DNA from 4 places in the Streptomyces sp. NPDC005302 genome. Region 2 is predicted to be linked to each of the others. Evidence: riboswitches for the same ligand, from Rfam matches in the RefSeq annotation. Region 2 holds a riboswitch; each other region holds the start of a gene.

What was found. A riboswitch is a leader RNA that binds a small molecule or an ion and turns the genes downstream of it on or off. The one in region 2 is predicted to bind cyclic di-AMP.
Region 1: it holds a riboswitch for cyclic di-AMP, as region 2 does, so the genes downstream of both, ABZT74_RS02585 (transglycosylase family protein) here and ABZT74_RS02335 (M23 family metallopeptidase) in region 2, are expected to answer to the same signal.
Region 3: it holds a riboswitch for cyclic di-AMP, as region 2 does, so the genes downstream of both, ABZT74_RS17700 (NlpC/P60 family protein) here and ABZT74_RS02335 (M23 family metallopeptidase) in region 2, are expected to answer to the same signal.
Region 4: it holds a riboswitch for cyclic di-AMP, as region 2 does, so the genes downstream of both, ABZT74_RS22600 (M23 family metallopeptidase) here and ABZT74_RS02335 (M23 family metallopeptidase) in region 2, are expected to answer to the same signal.

The regions. Positions count from the first base shown of each region.
Region 1 is NZ_JBEXGN010000002.1:38,749-42,842, reverse strand. Features, by position in the region: gene ABZT74_RS02595 (cytochrome P450) at 1-539, shown strand, start outside; gene ABZT74_RS02590 (transglycosylase family protein) at 800-1,780, shown strand; cyclic di-AMP (ydaO/yuaA leader) riboswitch at 1,964-2,155, shown strand; gene ABZT74_RS02585 (transglycosylase family protein) at 2,160-2,867, shown strand; gene eno (phosphopyruvate hydratase) at 3,211-4,094, shown strand, end outside.
Region 2 is NZ_JBEXGN010000001.1:523,563-527,656, reverse strand. Features, by position in the region: gene ABZT74_RS02345 (PrsW family intramembrane metalloprotease) at 1-483, shown strand, start outside; gene ABZT74_RS02340 (aldo/keto reductase) at 546-1,490, opposite strand; gene ABZT74_RS02335 (M23 family metallopeptidase) at 1,640-2,677, opposite strand; cyclic di-AMP (ydaO/yuaA leader) riboswitch at 2,689-2,846, opposite strand; gene ABZT74_RS02330 (PP2C family protein-serine/threonine phosphatase) at 3,106-4,094, opposite strand, start outside.
Region 3 is NZ_JBEXGN010000010.1:200,662-204,755, reverse strand. Features, by position in the region: gene ABZT74_RS17710 (alpha/beta fold hydrolase) at 299-1,045, shown strand; gene ABZT74_RS17705 (hypothetical protein) at 1,090-1,314, opposite strand; cyclic di-AMP (ydaO/yuaA leader) riboswitch at 1,778-1,949, shown strand; gene ABZT74_RS17700 (NlpC/P60 family protein) at 1,958-3,379, shown strand; gene ABZT74_RS17695 (hypothetical protein) at 3,446-3,763, opposite strand; gene ABZT74_RS17690 (PadR family transcriptional regulator) at 3,931-4,094, shown strand, end outside.
Region 4 is NZ_JBEXGN010000015.1:126,991-131,084, reverse strand. Features, by position in the region: gene ABZT74_RS22605 (GntR family transcriptional regulator) at 1-263, opposite strand, end outside; gene ABZT74_RS22600 (M23 family metallopeptidase) at 460-1,224, opposite strand; cyclic di-AMP (ydaO/yuaA leader) riboswitch at 1,237-1,398, opposite strand; gene ABZT74_RS22595 (pitrilysin family protein) at 1,612-3,000, opposite strand; gene ABZT74_RS22590 (pitrilysin family protein) at 2,997-4,094, opposite strand, start outside.

The DNA.
Region 1 (4,094 bases), on a different contig from region 2:
TGGCCTTCATCCTGCTCTTCGCGGGGTTCGAGACCACGGTCAATCTGATCGGGAACGGGCTGTACGCCCTGCTGACCCACCCCGAGCAGCGGGACCGCCTCCAGGCCTCCCTCGCGGCCGGGGAGAGCGGCCTGCTGGAGACGGGGGTGGAGGAACTCCTGCGTTACGACGGGCTCGTGGAGCTGGCCACCTGGCGGTTCGCGACCGAGGACGTGCGGATCGGCGGTCAGGACATCGCCGCCGGCGACCCCGTGCTCGTCGTCCTCGCGGCGGCGGACCGCGACCCCGAGCGTTTCGAGCAGCCGGACACCCTCGATCTCTCCCGGCGTGACAATCAGCACCTCGGCTACGGCCACGGCATCCACTACTGCCTGGGCGCGCCGCTCGCCCGCCTGGAGGGGCAGACCGCGCTCGCCACCCTCCTCACCCGGCTCCCCGACCTCCGACTCGCCGGAGATTCGGCCGATTTGCGGTGGCGTGGCGGGCTCATTATGCGTGGTTTGCGGACGCTTCCTGTGGAGTTCACCCCGGTCGGATAGTCCGGAACCGGTTCATCCGGGGCGCCGGGCCGCCGCGTCGACGGGGCATCCCCGGGTACCGGGAGGGCATCCCGCGGACCGTCTCGGAGGGTGCCGTCAACTGACACGCCGTCATATCTGTGATCTTCACGTGATCTGCGCTGCATCGACTTGTGACAAGCGTTCGAGTCCATATACGTTCACCCATCAATGCGGCCCCGGCGATCGTCACTTCGCCGTAGGTGCCGTAGTCACCCCGTTGTCACGCGAAAGGCTTCCGCATGCTCTCCGGGAACGGCCGTCACCGGCGCCCCCGTCAGGCCCCGGCCCTCATCGTCGCCGCGGGAGTGGCCGGATCGGCCATCGCGATCCCGCTCCTCGGGGCATCGAGCGCGAGCGCGGCCGACGGGACCACCTGGGACCGGGTGGCCGAGTGCGAGAGCGGCGGCGCGTGGAGCGCCGACAACGGCAACGGGTACTACGGCGGGCTCCAGCTGACCCAGGACAACTGGGAGAAGTACGGCGGCCGTGAGTACGCCCAGAGCCCCGACCAGGCCAGCCGCTCGCAGCAGATAGCCGTCGCCGAGAAGGTGCTCGACGACCAGGGCCTCGTCGCCTGGCCGACCTGCGGCCCGCTCTCCGGGCTCAGCAAGACCTCGGCCGAGGTCGATGTCGACACGGGCATGGGTGACGACACGAGCGACTCCGGTTCGAGCGGCCTGTCCACGTCGCCCAGTTCCTCCCCTTCCACCGAATCGTCCAGATCGTCGGATTCATCCGGTTCGAGTGAAACCGCCTCGCCGGGAGTGACCGAGAACACCGCGAAGTCCGCCGACTCGCAGGACGGGGACGGCTCGGACAGCTCGGACAAGGCGACGGCCGACGAGTCCGAGTCGGGCAAGTCGGACAAGTCCGGCCGGAGCGGCACCTCTTCGGAGCCCTCCGACGACGCGTCCGCCACGCCCGGGCGGCACCGCGGCGGCAGCGCCGACGAGGACGCGAAGGGCGCCGCCACCGACAGCCGCGCCGACAGCGCGTCCGGACGGCACGCCTCGCGCGGCTCGGACGACGCGCGCGACGCCGGCGACGACACCTATGTCGTGCGCGCCGGTGACAGCCTCTGGACGATCGCCGACGACCTTGACGTCACGGGCGGATGGGCCGACCTGTACGCCGCGAACGAGAAGACCGTGGGCATCGATCCGAACCTCATCCTCCCCGGTCAGAGCCTTGCTGTTGATAGCGAAACGGTGCAAAAGTAGCGGGAGTTCGCGTCATGGTTCGCTGGGGAATGTCCGGTTTGGTGCGAGTGAGACATGAGTCTCAGAAGCCCTGATCGTCTTTGAAAATCAGGCGATCGACTGCTTACGGTCGTGACCGCTCGCCACAGCGGGCCCCGACGGTCGCAACGCCGAATCCTGCCAGCGGCCGTACGGGAACAGTCGTCGCGTCAAGCGCCGTAGGCAGGAGCGGGGGACCCAAGGTAAGTGCCGCGACCGGGAGTTGAGAGACCCCCGGGGACGGCTTGGGGTAAAGCCGCGCGCTGTGGTTCCGAGACGGGACCGGGGACGTGCGGCCGGGCAACTCAACCGGCCCGAACCCGACAGCTCACCTCGCAGGCGTCGGTGAGGGGATCACTCGATGCTGTTTTCCAGCAAGGGCAAGCACCGCCGCCCGAACAAGGCCACTCGTGTCGCCACGCTCGCCGGTGTCACCGGTGTCGCCATCGCCGCCCCGCTGATGGCCGCGGGCAACGCCTCCGCCGCGACCGGCTCCGAATGGGACGCCGTCGCCCAGTGCGAGGCCGGCGGCAACTGGTCGATCAACACCGGCAACGGTTACTACGGCGGCCTGCAGTTCTCGTCCTCCACCTGGGCCGCGTACGGCGGTACCGCCTACGCCTCCACCGCCGACCAGGCCTCGAAGTCGCAGCAGATCGCCGTCGGCGAGAAGGTCCTCGCCGCGCAGGGCAAGGGTGCCTGGCCGACCTGCGGCACCGGCCTGTCGAGCGCCGCGTACAGCGGTGGCAGCTCCACCCCCTCGACCCCGTCGGCCCCGTCGACCTCCTCCGGCTCCTCGGCGTCCACCGGCTCCGACACCCGTACGTCGGAGCAGCCCGCCTCCCGTTCGCAGGAGCGCCCGGCCGCCAAGAAGACCGTCACCACCCCGACCGGCAAGAAGGTCAAGAAGGGTGACGGCGAGTACAAGGTCGTCAAGGGCGACACCCTCAGCGCGATCGCCGAGAAGAAGCACGTCAAGGGCGGCTGGCAGAAGCTGTTCAAGCTGAACCACGACATCGTGGACGACGCCGACTTCATCTTCCCCGGCCAGCAGCTGCACCTGCACTGAGTGAGGCCGCACACCGGCCGGACGTGGTCGCCCTCGGCGGACGGCGACCACGACCCGGCCCCGCGGCTCCGCCCGGCTGCGGGACGACCCCTCGCGGACCCGGCCTCCGGGTCCGATCCCCACCGAGGGTCCCCGTCCCCACGGACTCCCCGCTCCGGCGCGTGTTCCCCCGTACGCGCCGGGGCGGGGTTTTTCCTTTCTTTTTTGTTCCGATCGGGAACAATATGTACCCCGAGTTCTGCCCAAGGGATGGTCGATCGGCTGGCCGATCCCCTCGGGCCGGTTAGGCTCGTCCCGCAGGACTAGCCAAGCCCTGCGTATTCGCGTCACATCCCAGAAGGAGATGCTCGTGCCGTCCATCGACGTCGTCGTAGCCCGGGAAATCCTGGACTCCCGAGGCAACCCCACGGTCGAGGTCGAGGTCGGCCTCGACGACGGCAGCACGGGTCGTGCCGCCGTTCCGTCCGGCGCCTCCACCGGTGCCTTCGAGGCCATCGAGCTCCGTGACGGTGACCCCAACCGTTACGGGGGCAAGGGTGTCGAGAAGGCCGTCCTCGCCGTCATCGAGCAGATCGGCCCGGAGCTCGTCGGCTACGACGCCACCGAGCAGCGCCTGATCGACCAGGCCATGTTCGACCTGGACGCCACCGACAACAAGGGCTCGCTCGGCGCCAACGCGATCCTCGGCGTCTCGCTCGCCGTCGCGCACGCCGCCTCCGAGGCGTCCGACCTGCCGCTCTTCCGCTACCTGGGCGGCCCGAACGCGCACCTGCTGCCCGTTCCGATGATGAACATCCTGAACGGCGGGTCGCACGCCGACTCGAACGTGGACATCCAGGAGTTCATGATCGCCCCGATCGGCGCGGAGTCCTTCTCCGAGGCCCTGCGCTGGGGCGCCGAGGTCTACCACACGCTCAAGAAGGTGCTGAAGACCAAGGGCCTGTCGACCGGTCTCGGCGACGAGGGCGGCTTCGCCCCGAACCTGGAGTCCAACCGCGCCGCCCTCGACCTCATCGTCGAGGCCATCAAGCAGGCCGGTTACATCCCCGGTGAGCAGATCGGTCTCGCGCTCGACGTCGCCGCGTCCGAGTTCTACAAGGACGGCAAGTACGAGTTCGAGGGCAAGTCCCGCTCGGCCGCCGAGATGACGGAGTACTACGAGGAGCTCGTCTCCGCGTACCCGCTCGTCTCCATCGAGGACCCGCTGTACGAGGACGACTGGGCCGG
Region 2 (4,094 bases):
CCCGCGTTCGGGCTGCTGACCTGGCTGGCCGTCTGGACCCGGCAGCGCGAGCTGCGCACCGTGCACACGGAACTGCCCGCCTACACCACCGCGGGCTGGCTCGGCACCGCCGAGCCCTACGTCCTCGGCTCGATGCGGGCCCGGCGGCTCGCCCGCGAGTACGCCGGCCATCACTGGGGGAAGGCCGCGGCCCGCTCGGTCGCCGAGTACGAGGCGTACGCGACCTCGCTGGCGTTCCTGCGCCACCGGGGGCGCCGGGGCCGCGCGGGCGCCGACTTCGTCGTACGGGAACGCGAGCTGCTGCACGAACTGTGGCGACGCCGGGAGATCGCCCGCCCCTCCCTCGCCTACGCGGCCCGCGCCACCTCCCCGCTCCCCGCACCGCCCCCCTGGCCCGCGCACGGCTACGGGTACGCCGCGCCACCGGCCCAGCCGTACGCGCCGCCGGTGCCGTATCCCGCGTACAACCCCTACCGTTCGTAGCCCCCGCCCGCGCGAGGCGGCACCTCGCCGGTACGGGGGCCGGGGTCCGGCTCAGGCGCGGGTCACGCCGACGCGCGGGTCAGGCGCGACAGTTCCGCGTCCGTCAGGGACAGGTCCGCGACACCCAGCAGGGCCGGGAGCTGCTCCACGGTCCGGGCGGAGGCGATCGGCGCGGCGACGGTCGGCTGGGCGGCGAGCCAGGCGAGGGCGACGGTCGGCACGGCCGCGTTGTGGGCCTCGGCGATCTCGTCGAGCGCGGTGAGGACCCGCCGGCCGCGTTCCGTCTCCAGGTGCTTGGACGCACCCGCGGCGCGGGGCGAGTCGACGGTCGCGCCCGGACGGTACTTGCCGGTGAGGAAGCCCGCGGCGAGCGCGAAGTACGGGACGGCGGCCAGTCCGGCGCGGGAGGCGACGTCCCGCAGCGGGCCCTCGTAGGTGTCGCGCGAGACCAGGTTGTACTGCGGCTGGAGCGCGACGTAGCGGGCGAGTCCCTCGCGGTCGGAGAACTCCAGGGACTCCTGGAGCCGCTCCGGGGAGATGTTGGACGCGGCGATGTGCCGCACCTTGCCGGCCTTCACCAGCTCGTCGAGCGCGCCGATGATCTCGTCGACCGGCACCTCGGTCTTGTCGAAGTGGGTGTAGTAGAGGTCGATGTGGTCGGTGCCCAGGCGCCGCAGCGACGCGTCGGCGGCGGCCTTGATGTTGGCGCCCGAGAGCCCCGGGAAGGCGGGGTGCTGGCTGACCTTGGTCGCGACGACGATGTCCGCGCGGTTGCCGCGGGCCTTCAGCCACTTGCCGATGATGGTCTCGGACTCGCCGCCCTCGTTGCCGTCGACCCACGACGAGTACGAGTCGGCCGTGTCGAGGAAGTTGCCGCCGGCGGCCGCGTAGGCGTCGAGGACGGCGAAGGACCGGGTCTCGTCCGCCGTCCATCCGAAGACGTTGCCGCCCAGCGAGAGCGGGAAGACCTCGAGGTCGGAGGAGCCGAGCTTGCGAAGGTAAGTCATGGGCTGTTTCAACGCCCGCACCGGATGCCTGTATTCCACATGCACCCCACACGGGCCCGGCGCTCCCGCACTCGCACTCGCACTCGCGGGCGCGAAACCGGCCGGCCGCGGGAGTCCCCGCGAGCCGGCCGGTCGGCAGTCCGTAAGGGTCAGGGGTTGAGGCCCTTGCCCTGGAGCCACGCCATCGGGTCGATGCCGGTGGCGGCACCGCCGGGGTGGACCTCCAGGTGGAGGTGCGGCCCGGTGACGTTGCCCGTCGCGCCCACGCGGCCGATGACGTCGCCCGTGGCGACCTTCTGGCCGGCGCTGACGCTGATCGACGACTGGTGGCAGAACCACAGCTCGGTGCCGTCGTCGAGGGTGAGGATCGTGCGGTAGCCGTACGAGCCGGCCCAGCCCGCCTCGGTGACGGTCGCGCTGTGGATGGCCTTGATCAGCGTGCCGGTGGGCGCGGCGAAGTCGAGACCCGTGTGGTAGCCGGAGGACCACAGGGCGCCGGCCTCGCCGAAGCGCGAGGTCAGGGTGTAGGAGGAGGTCGGCAGCGAGTAGCTCTTGGCGAGCTCGGCGAGACGCTCGGCCTCCGCCTTCGCCTTGGCCTCGTCCTCCGCCTTCTTCTTCGCGGCGTCCGCCTTGGACTTCGCGTCGTCCTGCTGCTTGGTGGCGAGCGCGACGGCCTGCTTGGCGGCGGCGGTCTCGGCGGCCGCCTGGGCGGCGCTGTCGACCTGGTTCTGCTGCGACTCGGCCTGCTGCATGATGCGGGCCCGCAGGGCCTCACCGGCGTCCGTGCTGCCCTGGGCGGTGTCGGCGGTGGTCAGTCCCGCGCCGGTGAGCGGAGTCGTGGAGCCCTTGGGGGTCTCCGCGCCGTCACCGATCAGGGCCTTGGCCGAGTGGGTGACCGAGGACAGGTCGGGCAGCGAGATCGAGACGGGCGCCTTGCCGGGCGCCGCGGTGGCCATGCCACCGGCGCCGACGGCGGCTATGACGCCTACACCGAGGACCGTGGAGCTGCGGGCGAGTCCTCCGCCGCGCTGCTTTCCCACGCGGTGCCGGCCACGAACGGGACGGACGGAATCCTCGGTGGGATTCCACTCCTCCCAGGGTCCCTCGTCCTTGCCGTAGGCGAAGCCGAAGGACTGTGTGTCATTCGGTGCGAACGAGGTTGGCTGAGCAGGCCGGTTGGACGCCACGTGGGCGCACTCCTTTCCTTCCTTCTCGCCTACCGGGTTAGCTGACGGGTTCGGAGCAGGAAGGTCTCCTACGCGCGTAAACCGACCGTGCTGCCACGGCGGAATACGCTCGATTCACCCCAAGTTGGTGGTTCCCCGGTTCCCTTGCGGGATTCGGCGCGTGCGCACGGAGCCATCTCTTGTGACGGCTGGGACGACCGCGCTGCGTTATCGAACGTTAATAGACCTGGCCACCTGATTCCAAGCTGTTCAGCCTGATCGTTAACGCTTTTTGGCCAGGACTTTGGGGTCATGGGCGATGAAAAACGGGCGAGTTGGCCTCATCCCGTCGACACGGATTTCTTTGACGGTGCGTCAGTCGTTATGCGGAGGGGCACGGTTCGGTCACCCCTCGTGACAACGGTCGGGAGAGGAGCCTACGAGGGCCGTCAACCATGCCGGACGGCGAGCAGTGCCATGTCGTCGCTGAGGGCGCCGCCCGTGTGCCGCCGCACCTCGTCGGCGAGGCTGTTCAGCAGCGCGTCGGGCCCCGGGAAGACCCGCCCGGCCAGCCGCGCGGCCGGATCGTAGAACTCCCCGCGCACGTCCCGGGCCTCGGACAGCCCGTCGGTGTGGAGCAGCAGGATCGCCCCCGTGGGAAAACGGGCGGGTACGGCCAGGTCGGGGGTCACGGCCAGGTCGCTCATCCCCAGGGGCAGCGCGGCGGGCCCGCCGGTGAGCGGGACGAGCGTCCCGTCGGGATGCAGCATCAGGGGCGGCGGATGCCCGCGGTTGACGATGCGGACGATCTCCTCGTCGTGCGGGATCTCCGCGAGGACCGCCGTCGTGAACCCCTCGACGGCGTCGAGGTTGTCGCGCCGGGTGCCCTCGCGCTTCAGCGCCCGCTCCAGCCGCTGCGCGACCGCCTCCAGGGTCGTCTCCTGCTCCGCCGCCTCCCGGAACGCGCCGATGACCACGGCGACGGCGGCGACCGCCGTCATCCCCTTGCCGCGTACGTCCCCGACGACCAGCCGCACGCCGTACGGGGTGTCCTGCACCGCGTACAGGTCCCCGCCGATGGACGCGTCCGCCTGGGCCGCCTCGTAGCGCGCGGCGACGTCGAGGCCGTCGATCCGTGCCTGGGGTTCGGGCAGCACGGCCCGCTGCGCGAACTCGGCGATCTCCCAGACGGAGGCGAGCCGCTCGTCGCTGCGCCGGACGAGGATGTTGATGAGGATGCCCAGGACGGCCGCCGTGGCGACGGTGACGACCTCGGTGACCGCGTCGATCCGCAGGACGATGCCGAGGCGCAGGTGCACGAGGATCAGCGCGCCGACGGCGGCGGCGCCGGTGAGGACGGTGCCGCGCAGCGAGTAGAGGGGCGCGGCGACCAGGGTGGCGGCCGTGAAGAGGGGGGCGGCGGTGAACTCGCCCGGCG
Region 3 (4,094 bases), on a different contig from region 2:
ATCCGCGGCGGGCCGCGTGCGTATCCGGCACCCGGCTCCTCGCGCGCGACGGGACGGCTCCGGCACGGCGGCTCCGCCGGAGTCGTGCCGCCGTCCGTGACGCTCGCGCTATCCTCGGCGACCGCTCGTGACGTCGCGACGGCCGGGCCCGCACGGGTGCCTGCGTGTCCCTGCTCCGACGGGCGGAGGCCGCACCAAACCGTCGTCGCCTCGGCTACGGATATCCAGTGACCGGCGGCACAATCGCTCGTCGGCCTAGGGTGAGGCGTCGAGAACGCTCTGACGGTGAAGAGGTGTCATGCGAGGCTCTGCGCGGATGTCCGCCCGTGACGGACAGCGTCCCGGGGCGGCCCGGGCACTGACGGCGCTGGTGCCGCACCGGCTCACCGGCGAGAACGCGGGACCGACGCGGGCCGCGGTGCTGATCCTGCACGGGGGCAGGGCGGACAGCCTGGCTCCCTCCCGGCCCTGGCATGTCTCCGGGCTGCGTATGCGGCCCTTCGTGGGCTCCGTCACGCGGGCCGTGCCGGACGAGGACGTCTTCGTCGGGCAGGTGCGCTACCGCGTACGGGGCTGGAACGGAGCCGCCGCCGATCCGGTCACCGACGTACACCGGGCGCTCACCGAGCTCACGGAGCTGGTGGGAGACGTGCCGGTGGTACTGGTCGGCCACTCGATGGGCGGCCGTGCCGCGCTGCGCGCCGCGGCCGCGCCCCAGGTCCGGGCCGTGGTCGCCCTCGCGCCCTGGTGCCCGCAGGGCGAGCCGGTGGCGCATCTGCGGGACAAGCGGGTGATCGTGCTGCACGGCGACCGGGACCGGATCACCGAGCCCGCGGCGTCCTTCGCCCTGGTGCGCCGGGCCGCGAAGGAGGGCTCCTCCGCGAGCGCCGTACGGGTCGCGGGCGGCGACCACGCGATGCTGCGGCGCGCGCGGACCTGGCACGAGGCCACGGGCTCGGCGGTCGCCGCTCTGGTGTCCCGGGCCGACGGCCCGGACGGACGGCTTCCCGCCGAGGGGCCGAACGGCGAACCCGGCGTCCTCTAGGACCGCGTCCCGCCCCGCACGAGGCGGCCCCCGCCGGCCAGCCTCTAGACGGAGTCCAGCCGGTCCGCGGGATCGGGGCCGGGGGCGAAGGAACGACGCGAGCCGGCCGTCACGCGCGGGGCGGACCCGGGAAGCGGACCGCCCGTGGACGGATCCCAGCTGAGGATCCACTCGAAGTCGCGCTGCAGCCGCCTGGCTTCGCTCCGGACGAGTGTCGGTATGTCGCCGCGTTCGGAGATCAGTTGGGCGTAGATCGGTGCATCGTGCACGTGGGGACCTCGACTCGCTCTCAGGGCCTTCCGCGGGCCTTCCTTGCCTCGACGTTAGGGCCGCGAAGCCGACGCGGTGGTCATCCGGCCGGGTCGGCCAGAACCGGTCACGGCGTGACCATCGACAGCCGCCGATGTCGAACGAGCCGTCAGGGAACGCCAGTTCTGTTCGCACCCCGAATGGCCCGTTCCGGGCCCACCCGAAGCCCCGGTCCGCTGTGGAGACTTGGTGAACGGACCTGGGCGAAGGCGGACTCGCGGACGGGGCCCGCAGTCGAACGCGGTTGTCCCGACGGCCGATTCGCGCACGGGGTGTGCTCCCGTCGTCGCAGAGCGGGGCGATGCGATGAAGGTCACGAAAATGTATCGGACATCTGGGACGTGGATCTTCACACGGGGGTCACAACATGGCTAAGTTGACGACCAGGCCGCCCGACTCCCTCCGGCGAAAGCTCGCCGGGCGGTGCGGCCTCCGCCGAGTCCGGCCCGCCCTCGTGGCAGCCGGAGCCGGGGACCCACCGAACCTGGGGTGAATCGGCCAACCGCCTTACGAGGCACAGGCCGTAGGGCATACCTTCCGGAACCGTCCGCCCGAACCCGACAGCTAACCCGGTAGGCGGACGACGGAAGGAGTGCCATCCCCATGGCGCCGGAACGCACCCAGCCCAGTGGCGACGAAGTCCGCCGACGGCTCGCATCCCTCTACGACCGGGCCGAGGACGACACCGGCAACTTCAACGCCACCCGCGCTCTGGCGGGCCTCTCCTCACGCCAGGGCGACCGGCGCGCCGTGGCCCGGAGGCTCATCGACCAGCGCCCGGCCGGGGACGAGCGCGGAGGGATCGACACCGCCCAGAGCGACCTGATGCGCCAGTGGTTCGACGGGGCGCGCTCCCGGCTCGGACCCACGGTCGCGGCCGTCCTGCCCGTCGACCGGCAGCCCGACCGCGGGCGTGAGGCAGGCCGGCCCGGTGGAGCTGCGGGACGCCCCGAACTCCCCGCCCAAGGCGCGCGCGCCGTCGCCGAGTTGACGGCGGCGCCCGTACGGGAACTGGCGGCGGGCCCGGTCGCGGAACTCACCGCGGCACCCGTCGCGGAACTCACCGCGCGCCCCGTTCTCGAACTGACCGCGGGCCCGGCGTCCGAGCCGACGACCGGGCGCGCCCTCGCCGTGCCGGACAGCGGCTCCAGGGCCACCGGACCCCTCCCCGTGGTGTCGGCACCCGCGCCCGCCTCGGATGCGTCCTCCCCGCGTTTCCGCAAGGACCGAGCCCGGCGCAAACTGGCCGCCGCGCAGGACCTGCTGACCCGGCACAACGCGCTGCGGAGCGTCGAGGCGCCGGTCCCGTACCCGTCCGTGGAACCGCCCGCCGTGGAGACGGCCGTCCCGGCGGCCCCGTACTGGCCGGCGGAGAACGTGCCCGTGCCGGCCGCCACGTACGCGTACGCGTCGGTGGCGAGTGCCGCCTGGCCGGCCGTGGAGGCCGGGCACCCGCAGGTGGCGAGCGCCCCGCTTCCGGTCGCGGCGGTCGAGTACCCGCCGGTGCGGGAGCCGTGGTCCGCCCCGGCCGTCGACGACAGCCGGCGCCCGTGGCCGGCGCCCGTGAACGAGCCCGCGCCCGGGGCTCCCTGGTCCGCCGGCCCGAACCCCGGCTTCGACACCGGAAGCATCGCCGCCGTCGTGGCGCCGCCGGTCACCGGGTACGACACCCGGGCCGCCGAGGCCGTGGCGTTCGCCCGCGCGCAGGTCGGCAGGCCGTGCGTGTGGGGAGCGTCCGGGCCTGGTTCGTACGACCCCTCCGGCCTGACCCAGGCCGCCTGGCGCAGCGCCGGTGTGCTGCTTCCGCGGTCGACGTCCGACCAGGCGCGGATCGGACCGGCGATCGCCCTGGCGGGTGTCCAGCCGGGCGACCTGGTCTTCTTCCACGGGGACCTGAGCCACGTGGGCCTCTACGTCGGCGACGGCATGATGGTCCACGCGCCCAGCCCCGGGGGGCGGATCACCGAGGAGTCCGTCCAGCACGCCGGGCAGGCGGCGATCCACAGCGTCGTACGGCCGGTCTGAGCGGCGGGGTCGGCCGCGGGCATCCCGCGGCCGACCGGACCCTCGGACTCCCCGGCCTCGCCGGAATCAGAACTCGCTGTCGATTCCCGTGACGGCGGCCGGTCCCAGTGGAGCGTCGTTCTCGGACAGGCCGCTCTCGCGCAGCGCGCCGGAGACGAGCCGAACGGCCTCCGCCTCGGCGGTCCGCCGGTCCGCCGCCTCGACCTCCAGCCGGACCGAGAACGTGTGGTTCTCGTCCACGGTGAGCAGGCTCAGCTCCTCGGTCTCGCCCAGGTCCGTGTTCTGCGGGTCCTGAGGGCGCAGCCTGCGTTCCACGTCTGCGCGGGAGGCGTCCGAGACGCCGTGGACGAACGTCCCGGGAACGGTGATGACGTAGGTGGTCACAGGAACTCCTCGCGTGCGTGCCCCGCGGGCCTGGGTGCGGTCGGCAATGTGATCGCCCGTATACCCCGCATTGTGACGGCCACCCGCGGCTTCTTCGCGTCGGGCGCCCTTCGCGGCGTGGTCACGTGTGTGCCGTGCGGTGTTCGGGTGGCGATACGGTCGGACTCATGGCTGATGCTCGGTTGACCACCGCCTCGTTCCTCGTGCTCGGCGTCATCGACAAGCTCGGCGAGGCCAGCGCGTACGACGTCAAGGGCGAGGCGGCGCGCACGGTGGCGCCCTTCTGGTCCGTTCCGCACGCCCAGGTCTACGCGCAGTGCGACCGCCTCCT
Region 4 (4,094 bases), on a different contig from region 2:
CCCAGCGGCTCCAGCAGCGTGCGCATCTCCAGGAGATCCGCGCCCTCCTGCTCGCTGGGCTCGGCGACACAGGCGCCCGCGTGCCGCCGGGTGACCACGAAGCCCTCGGCCTCCAGAGTGCGCAGCGCCTCGCGCACGGGGACGCGCGAGACGCCGTAGCGCCGCGCGAGCAGTTCCTCGGTGAGCCGGCCGCCACGCTCGTAGACGCCGGCGACGATGTCGTCGCGGATCGCCGTGCATACCGAATGCGCCGGAATACGCATGACCGGACCTCCGCTTAATCCCCGCGAAACGCCATCGATTGACGCTTGTTCAGTGACTCTATTGCAGGAAGCGTTAATTTCCGATGGGGGGCCTGAATCCATGGATATTTTTTGGACAGACGGCCTCCGGAAACGACGATGCCCCGACTCGGTGAGCCGGGGCATCGAAAACGGCGGAGAAGCCGCGAAGCGGTCGTCAGACGTTCACGCCGTGCGAGCGGAGGTACGCGACCGGGTCCATGTCGGAGCCGTACTCCGCGGTGGTGCGCGCCTCGAAGTGGAGGTGCGGGCCCGTGGTGTTGCCGGTCGAGCCGGAGAGCGCGATCTGCTGGCCGGGGGTGACCGTCTGGCCCACGGAGACACCGATGGACGACAGGTGCCCGTACATGGTGTACGTGCCGTCGTGCATCTTGATCACTACTTGATTGCCGTAGGCGCCGCCCCAGCCGGCGGTGACGACGGTACCGGCGCCGACGGAGTGCACCGAGGTGCCGGACGCCGCGTGGAAGTCGACGCCGGTGTGGCTGCCGGACGACCAGAGGCTGCCGCCGGTCTTGTAGCCGGTGGAGACGTACGAGCCGGCTATCGGGATGACGAAGGTGTTGAGCCGCTTGCGCTCGGCGGCGCGGGCGGCGCGCTCCTTGGTCTCGCGGGCCTTGGCCGCCTGCTCGGCGGCCTTCTTGCGCGCGGCCTGTTCGGCCTTCTCCCGCGCGGCGGCCACGTCGGCGGCGTGCTGCTGGGCGTCGGCCTGCTCGTCGATCTGCTCGGCGACGGAGTCGCCGATGGTGATGGCCTGGGTCAGCCCGGTCTGCTCGGCGGCCGGTTCGGCGGCGAACGCGGGTGCCGCGAGGGTTCCGAGGACACCGGTGGTGGTGAGGGCCGCGACGCCGACGACGTTCTTCGTGGTGCGCTGCACGCGGCTCGGACGACGATGCTTCCCGGTGCCACAGGTGAACGCCATGTAAGGGCTGATCCTTTCCTTCCTTCTCGCCTACCGGGTTAGCTGACGGGTTCGGAGCAGGAAGGTCTCCTACGGACCCCCTCCGGGGGAGGGCGTCCGATTCACCCCAGGGACTACGTGTGGGTCCCCGGCTCCCCTGGCTCGCGCCATGCGGGGACTCGGCGATGACTGTCCGGTGCCGCGGACGCGGCGCAGTGCCTGACGAACAGCCGCACTGACGCTAAACGCGACATCTTTCGAACAACAAACGGATCACGGTTTTTGTAGCGCATCCCACAGCGCAGAAGGCAACCTCCGTACCAATACGGACATCTTGGGGGCGATGTCCGCGTAAAAGAGGGCCCTGGTGACTCTTCAGTCACCAGGGCCCATCTCGGTCACACGGCCCTACTCGGCCGTGACCACGCTGACTTCACCGATGCCGAGGGCCCTGACCGGCTCCTCGATCTGTGCGGCGTCGCCCACCAGGACGGTCACCAGACGGTCCGTCGGGAATGCGCTGACGGCGGCCGCGGTGGCCTCCACCGTGCCGGTGGCGGCCAGTTGCTGATAGAGCGTCGACTGGTAGTCGTCCGGCAGGTACTGCTCGACCTGGTCGGCGAGCGTGCCCGCGACGGCCGCGGCGGTCTCGAACTTGAGGGGCGCCACGCCCACCAGGTTCTGCACGGCGATGTCGCGCTCCGCGTCGGTCAGGCCCTCGGCCGCGAGCGTGCGGAGCACCTTCCACAGGTCGTCGAGCGCCGGGCCGGTGTTCGGGGTGTCCACCGAGCCGCTGATGGCGAGCATCGCGGCGCCGGTGCCGTCCGGCGCGGAACGCAGGACCTGGCCGAACGCCCGCACCCCGTACGTGTAGCCCTTCTCCTCGCGCAGGACACGGTCCAGACGCGAGGTGAGGGTGCCGCCGAGGCAGTAGGTGCCGAGCACCTGGGCCGCCCACACACGGTCGTGCCGGTCGGCGCCGACCCGCCCGATCAGCAGCTGCGTCTGGACGGCGCCGGGGCGGTCCACGATGATCACGCGGCCCGTGTCGTCGGCGTGCACCGGCGGTACCGGGCGCGGCTCGGCGGTCGAGCCGGTCCAGGAACCGAGGGTGTCACCGAGCAGCGCGTCCACGTCCACGTCGGTGAGGTCGCCGACCACCACGGCGGTGGCCGTCGCGGGACGAACGTACTTCTCGTAGAAGGACCGTACGGCCGCGGAGTCGATCTTCTGGACGGTCTCCTCGGTGCCCTGGCGGGGTCGCGACATGCGCGCCGTCGCCGGGAACAGCTGCCGGGAGAGCTCCTTGGCCGCGCGGCGGGCCGGGTTGGCCGTCTCGTGCGGGATCTCGTCGAGCCGGTTGCGCACCAGGCGCTCGATCTCGCTGTCCGCGAAGGCCGGTGCGCGCAGGGCGTCGGCGAGCAGGCCGAGGCCCTTGGGCAGACGCGAGACGGGCACTTCGAGGGACAGCCGGACACCGGGGTGGTCGGCGTGTGCGTCGAGCGTGGCACCGCAGCGCTCCAGCTCGGCGGCGAAGTCCTCGGCCGAGTGCTTGTCGGTGCCCTCGGAGAAGGCGCGCGCCATGATCGTGGCGAGGCCGTCCAGGCCCGCGGGCTCGGCCTCCAGCGGCGCGGCGAGGATCACCTCGACGGCGACGACCTGCTGGCCGGGACGGTGGCAGCGCAGGACGGTCAGGCCGTTGTCCAGGGTGCCGCGCTCGGGGGCGGGGAACGCCCACGGCTTCGGCTGTCCCGCCTGCGGCTGCGGATGGAAGTCCATGGTGGCGAGCTCGGTCACTTCGCCGCCTCCTCGTCGGTGTCGTCAGCGGCGTCGGTGGCTTCGGGGGCGGTGGGCTCGTAGACGAGCACGGCGCGGTTGTCGGGCCGCAGGCGGGCCTTGGCGACCTCCTGGACCTCCTCTGCGGTGACCTCCAGGACGCGCTGTACGGCGGTCAGAGCGAGCTGCGGGTCACCGAACAGGACGGCGTACCGGCACAGTTCGTCCGCCCGGCCCGCGACCGTACCGAGGCGGTCCAGCCACTCGCGCTCCAACTGGGCCTGCGCGCGCTCCATCTCCTCGGCCGTGGGACCCTCCTCGGCGAACCGGGCGAGCTCCTCGTCGACGGCGGCCTCGATGACCGGGACCTCGACGTCACCGGACGTCTTCACGTCCAGCCACCCCAGGGAGGGCGCTCCGGCGAGCCGCAGCAGGCCGAAGCCGGCGGCGACGGCGGTGCGGTCACGGCGTACGAGCCGGTTGTAGAGCCGGGAGGACTCGCCGCCGCCGAGGACGGTGAGGGCCAGGTCGGCCGCGTCGCACGCGCGCGTGCCGTCCTCCGGGAGGCGGTAGGCCGCCATCAGGGCGCGCGCCGGGACCTCTTCCTCGACGACCTCGCGCAGTTGCTCCCCGATGGTCTCGGGCAGCGAGCCGTCACGCGGGGCGGGCTTGCCGTCGTGCCCGAGGACGGAGCCGAAGTACTTCTCGACCCAGGCGAGCGTCTGCTCCGGGTCGATGTCGCCGACGACCGACAGAACCGCGTTGTTGGGCGCGTAGTACGTGCGGAAGAACGCGCGGGCGTCCTCCAGGGTCGCCGCGTCCAGGTCCGCCATCGACCCGATCGGGGTGTGGTGGTACGGATGACCCTCGGGGTACGCGAGCGAGGTCAGCTTCTCGAACGCGGTGCCGTAGGGAACGTTGTCGTAGCGCTGGCGGCGCTCGTTCTTCACGACGTCGCGCTGGTTCTCCATGGACTCGTCGTCCAGCGCGGCGAGCAGCGAGCCCATGCGGTCCGCCTCCAGCCAGAGCGCGAGCTCCAGCTGATGGGTGGGCATGGTCTCGAAGTAGTTGGTGCGCTCGAAACTCGTCGTGCCGTTGAGCGAGCCGCCGGCGCC